Regions from separate parts of the Dehalobacter sp. CP genome, predicted to be linked through region 2. Evidence: riboswitches for the same ligand, from Rfam matches in the RefSeq annotation. Region 2 holds a riboswitch; the other holds the start of a gene.
The links. Region 2 has a riboswitch for cyclic di-GMP ahead of AAH944_RS09250 (hypothetical protein). Riboswitches for the same ligand answer to the same signal wherever they lie in the genome.

Region 1 (3,182 bases), 150 kb from region 2:
CTGGCCAATAAAGACTTCAGCGGGAAACAAGCCGAAGCTGCTGCCATGCTGAAAAAATTTAAGATGTCGGATGCTCAGATCGGCAGTCTTGAAGGCTTAATCAATGAAGGAATGAAACCAGAGGATGCAGCTAGAAAGTGGATAAATGAGAATAAGGATATTGTTGACGGTTGGCTTAAGTAAATCTAAGGTTATTATTTAGTTCGCCAATTATAAAAAATATTTTTACAGAAAAAAGCAGATTGGCGAAGTAGGCTCATCTATGCAAATGAGGCTATATTAAAACTTAAAGTAAAAAATCGAAAGTGTATAATATAACCATATAAGAGCACCCTCGATTTACCATAATAGTGGAATGAGGGTGTTCATTTTAGGCTATTTTCATAATGAATGTAGGGCGACAAATAAACGGGCAACAAGTTTTGTTACACACCTCATTATAGACAGGAGAATGAAATTCTTTTTGTAATTGGATTGATGAAGAACGAGAGGTAATCTGTATTGTTTTGATTTATATCAGATTTAAGAAGGTGGAGAAGAAAAAATGGAATAGTAAATCTATTGAAAGTTTGCCGCATTATACGTTGATTAATATCAGCAAGATATGGACACTGCGGGAAGGTGCCTAGTTGATATATTTCTTGTATTGATATTTTTATTGGGAAAATGAAGAAATGTATGGTACAGGATTAATAATTGGTCAATGTAAAGCTTATGAAAATCAGTTCCATGTTCCAAAGGATAAGAGATAGCCTGATTTGCTAAAGGATTATATTAAAAAGCAAAATACTTAAGATAAATACCTGGACACTTCAGCATAAAGTGGATACTACTGGGTATTCAAAAGAATAATTTTTTGTTATAATATAAAAGCTTAAGCAAAAATAACAATATATAGTTGTACAGGTTGGTGCAAACTTCATGAAAGTGAAGGACGCTAAAGCTATGGGTCTAAGGCTGCTTGTAAGTTGCTATGACTGCCAGGCTGCAAGTAATTTGAACTTCTGGGGGGGAGTAGTTCCATTTTGGATTGCTCTCTTTTTATATCTTATTTTCACTTAGGAGGATAGTACATATGAAACAAATGGGCATCGGACAAGCATTCAGAGCAAATTTTCTGGGTCACGCTCCGGACTGGTACAAAAGAACAATTCTTGCTTTTTTGGTGTTAAACCCAATTTTGATGGTTACCGCCGGTATGTACGTTACCGGGTGGGTGTTGATTGTCGAATTTATTTTTACCTTGGCAATGGCGTTAAAATGTTATCCGCTTCCTGCCGGTGGGCTTCTGGCGATTGAAGCCGTTGTGCTCGGACTTACTAACCCTCATATGGTCTATCACGAGGTTGAAATGAACCTGCCGGTTATTCTTCTTCTGATGTTCATGGTTGCCGGGATCTATTTTATGAAAGAAGGTCTTGTGTACCTGTTTTCCAAGCTCCTTACTAAAGTACACTCTAAAGTCGCGCTTTCATTCCTGTTCGCTGTTCTAGGTGCGGTTCTTTCCGCGTTTTTGGACGCGCTGACCGTAACCGCAGTGATTATCGCCGTGGCCTATGGTTTCTATTGCATCTTCCACAAGTTTGCTTCCAGCGAAAAAGTATACGAAACGTATGACATTAATCACGACCATAGTGTTGATGAAAAACATCATGAGGACCTGAACGAGTTCCGTGGTTTTCTGCGTAATCTTCTGATGCATGGCGCTGTGGGCACTGCGCTGGGCGGAGCAATAACACTGGTTGGTGAACCGCAGAACCTCTTAATTGGCTCCATTATGCAATGGGACTTCGTAGATTTCTTTATACAATGTGCCCCTGTGTCTATCCCGGTATTGATCGTTGGTCTTCTGACTACCATTATCCTTGAAGTTACTAAGTTCTGGGGGTACGGCTACCAGCTTCCTGAGTCTGTGCGAAAGGTTATGGAAGATGATGTAAAAGTCAAAGATACTGCCAGGAATATGCGCGGACGTGTGCGCCTGATTGTTATGGCTTTGTGCGGTGTTGTGCTGATCTTCTCCCTGGCACTGCACCTGGCGGAAGTAGGTATTATTGGTCTGATGATTATTATCCTGCTTACAGCCTTCAACGGGGTTACTGAAGAAAAGCGCATCGGTCATGCGTTTGAAGAAGCGCTGCCGTTTACTGCGCTGCTGGTCGTATTTTTCGCCGTCGTTGCGGTTATTCATGATCAGCATTTGTTTACGCCGATTATTCAATGGGTATTGAACATCGAAGGACAGAATCAGCTTGCCGCTTTTTTTACGGCCAACGGCGTCCTTTCGGCAATCAGTGACAACGTTTTTGTTGCCACGGTATATATGACTGAAACACAGCAGGCATTTAAAGCCGGAGGTATTGCGCTGGAGCAGTATAACAAGCTGGCAGTTGCCATTAATATGGGTACAAATATCCCTTCAGTTGCCACACCAAACGGTCAGGCGGCGTTTCTGTTCATCTTGACTTCTGCACTTGCACCGCTGATTCGCCTGTCTTACCTGGAAATGGTAAAGCTGGCTCTGCCATACGCTATCGTTATGACTCTTACGGGCCTGCTGGCAACAATGTACCTGTTGTAACACCTTGTAGCCTTCAAAAAAATGATCCAGTTGAACCAATACAATTTGTTGTACGATAAATCAAGCTGCCTGCTTCTTGAAGTTGTGATACAACCCTCCGAGAACCGGATCAAAAATCAAAACCGATAACGGAAGAAATAGGCCATTCCATTGACCGAACAGGGGTCTGGCACTCAATGCCCTGATGTGTATTAGCGGGATTGTAATATTTGCCGATATATTCACTAAGCAGAGTTTTGAGATGCTTTGCGCTTAGGCAGTACCATGAAAAAGAATTGACAGTAGAAGAAGATGCCTTAACTTTTTTGACAGATACCGATTTGGTGGTCCGTCTGACAATGTCTCAACAGGGGCGTTGGCCGACAAATGGGGAGACTGTATCCGAACTGGAACATAAACTTGGCGAATGCATATGGTGGCTGATTATTTTGACTGAACGCATGAATATTGATATTAGTGAAGCATTGGAGGAATTTCTATCCAAAACTGAAAACATTTAAGGGATTGAGTTAATTAGCTTGTGGAAGAGGGAATCTAATACAAATAGTCCAAGTCATCACTTACTGATACAGACTATTCTGCTGATATGTGTAATAATTAT
Region 2 (3,182 bases):
CTCCGGCGGTACCGTCATTAAGAATATTGCTGCCGTAATAGCCGACGGATTGTGTAGTGATGGTCCAAGTGGAATTGCTTATAAAGCTGCTGTCGGTATTGTCCACAATAATAGGAGCTGTAGTCGATGAAGGAATGGTTTGTATGAGTTCAGCAGTTGATGGTGTTAATTCACTCATTGAGGGATTGTTGATTACGGGAATTAGGGGGATGTCCTGATAGGCAGAACTAGCTACCTTAAGAATATTGCCTGTAGAAGCGGCCACAGTTGCGGAATCGCAGCCCAGACCGAAGTAAAAGTCACCATTCATTTCTTCAAAGGATCTGGCAAAGGTATCTGTATTAAAACGGAATACTTCGTTCCAAGTCTGAAGATCGGTGGTTTGGTAGACGACACTCGTGTAATTGCCGGCAGAATTTTTCACATTGGTTAACACATACAGACTGTTGCCTCTGATGAGCAGATCTGCAGGGACAGCCGAAGTCTCAGGGAATATCACCTTTGTGGATTCATTAATGCTTTTGGCAATATACATAGAATCGGGAAGCCAGTGAGAGGTGGTGATCCGGTTATTTAGATATACAAGTTTATTTTGGAAGGTTGTAGGTTTTTTCATATAGTAGACGTAGGACGAAGTGAGGCCATTGGCGAAATTGGTTGAATAGATCTGTCTGGCGGAGCTGCTGTCAGTGATTCCAAGCATTGAGACATACTTGGTGTATGATGTCGTGATCGAAGTTGGCTTCATGTACATCATCTTTCCTGAAGCATACAGTGTTTGATTCAACTCAAAGAGGGAAGTGGCCCAGGAACCATAAAATGTAAAGCCAAGAGGAACCCGGCTGGTCCAAGTTTTCCCCATATCATTGGAGACAAGAACTTCGCCCCAACCTGTTTTACTGGTTCCGCAGGCTGCATAAAGCTGACCGTTATAGAGTGCCATGTCGAAAACATGAAGTGCATTCGGAATGGTTGCGTTTTTGAGCCATTGGTCATTATCTTCAAGGGTATAGAAATTGCCATTGTTCCAATCTCCCCGTGAATCGGTGCCAGGGATGTAAAGTTTGCCGTCCATTACTTTATATTGGGCGATTTCCTCTTCATCAACGGTATATTGCGTGATGAATTTTTGGGCGGATGGCTCATAGTAGATGACCGGGATCGGACCGGCGTTCGTATTAAAATCACCATGGGCGAGATAAATACGGTTGTTATAGACTTGCATGTCCCAGACATTCTTGGCAAAAGTAGCTTTGTTGAACGGGTTTCCCAGTAATTCGACCTGGGAGGTTACATCTTTCACTGTAGTCGCAGCAGAAACCATTTTATCGGTATGAACAGCGAAGCACGTGTTCACAATAAGTGTGAAGCTGAAGATTCCGGCGGCGATTCTTGTGATACTTTTCTTAATCATTGGTCCCTTCCTTTCCAAACTAGATAAAAATACAAAAAGCAACTGGTTCCCCAGTTGCCGACAGCTTAGTTTTTTATATTCATTCTAGCTGAAAAAAACAGATGACTATATAAAAACTAATTTGGCAACTGGCTGTCATAGGGAATCCCCCTTAGACCCTTTAGCTTTGCGCCACAGCCTTTCGACTGCTTTGCCTTGAGCAAATGTTCCTGTAGATCAATCCTTCCATTTTCCATTTTATTCCCAGTTGGAACAAAACGCAATATTTTACTTTACTTTTGTTTAAAATTTATGTATTTTTTGTAATAAAGTTACTATATCAAGCCGAATGACAAAATTCAATAGGATAAACGGACTAGGGTGTTGGGATTTTTGTCCCATTTTTAAAAAAAAGAAAATATTTTAGCGAATATTGCATAAAAAGAATTATCGAGTAGAAATTTTAACGGAACTATGGCACTATAAAGTATGCTTCCAAAAATATCAGGAGAAAAGAATGATTATTCAAGATGAAATTAAAAAAGGAATAGTTTTTGTTCGTTGGATAAAACCGGATGTGCTCCCCTTTCTTCCCAGGCTCATCGTCATTCTGCTGATTACTTCGACAGGGGCACTTTTTGGTGTTGCAAACGCCATACTCTCCAAGCATATGATTGACTACGCGATTGCAGGAGAACTGGCTTATGCCGGTATGGCCGGTGCTGCTTTAGGCGGTGCGATACTTCTTAATATCATGTTATCGATTGCCGGGTCACTGCTTTCTGTACGCGTCAGCGAAGGCTTTTCCAACGCCCTGAGGCAGCGTTTTTTCAAAAGGATGATGGTGACAGAATGGCTGCCGCTTTCGAACTATCATAGCGGGGATCTGATGACACGGTTGACAAGTGATGTCAATAACATCTCCAGTTGTATTATTAGTGTGATCCCGGGTATCGTGGCATTAGGCGTGCAGTTAGTCGGTTCTTTTGTAACCTTGCTTTATTATGAGCCGCGATTGGCAGTAATTGCGTTCATACTGGGACCTTCAACCGTGTTGTTCAGCCGGATCTGGGGCCGAAAGATGAAGAACTTGAATCATAAAGTACAGGAATCGGAGAGTATCTACCGCTCGTTCATTCAGGAAGCCATCCAAAATTTCATCATTACGAAAGCGTTTCGGTTGGAAAACAGGAATACAGATACCTTGCAGGGATTGCATCAGAACCGTATGAAGTGGGTGATTCAGAGAAACAAGACGACCTTATCTGCCAATACGATAATTTCGCTGGGATATTGGGCAGGTTACCTGGTTGCGTTTGGCTGGGGGATCGTCCGTTTGTCTCAAAAGGCAATCTCCTATGGAACATTGACTGCTTTTCTGACATTGGTTCAGCAGGTCCAAGGGCCTTTTGTCAGCTTGGCCAGGGCCTTTCCACAAATCATCGCGATGCTGGCGTCAACGGAGCGACTGCAGGAACTGGAAAAGATCCAAATGGAGAGGCGGGAAGGGCAGGTCCCGCAAGAGAAAAATGTCGGTATTCGTTTCCGGCAGGTCAGCTTCTATTATTTAGAGGAGAAAGAAAAGCCGGTCCTGGATAAGATTTCGGTGGATATAGCACCCGGTGAACTGGTAGCATTGGTAGGGTCTTCCGGGGTTGGAAAAACGACGTTGATCAGGCTTTTGCTGGCTTTGGTTAGACCTTCGGATGGCGAAGTCTATTTTACAGATGCGGCCGGTCAAAAATATGAAGTCACTGCTGTGACCCGGGATTGGATTACCTATGTTCCG

Region 1: linked by a shared signal. The riboswitch ahead of nhaB (sodium/proton antiporter NhaB) and the one ahead of AAH944_RS09250 (hypothetical protein) in region 2 are both predicted to bind cyclic di-GMP.

The regions. Positions count from the first base shown of each region.
Region 1 covers NZ_CP157399.1:2,015,166-2,018,347, reverse strand. Annotated here, with positions in the region: gene AAH944_RS09990 (glycine betaine ABC transporter substrate-binding protein) at 1-183, shown strand, start outside; cyclic di-GMP riboswitch class I at 902-993, shown strand; gene nhaB (sodium/proton antiporter NhaB) at 1,076-2,581, shown strand; gene AAH944_RS09980 (hypothetical protein) at 2,857-3,081, shown strand.
Region 2 covers NZ_CP157399.1:1,865,930-1,869,111, reverse strand. Annotated here, with positions in the region: gene AAH944_RS09250 (hypothetical protein) at 1-1,414, opposite strand, end outside; cyclic di-GMP riboswitch class I at 1,535-1,619, opposite strand; gene AAH944_RS09245 (ABC transporter ATP-binding protein) at 1,911-3,182, shown strand, end outside.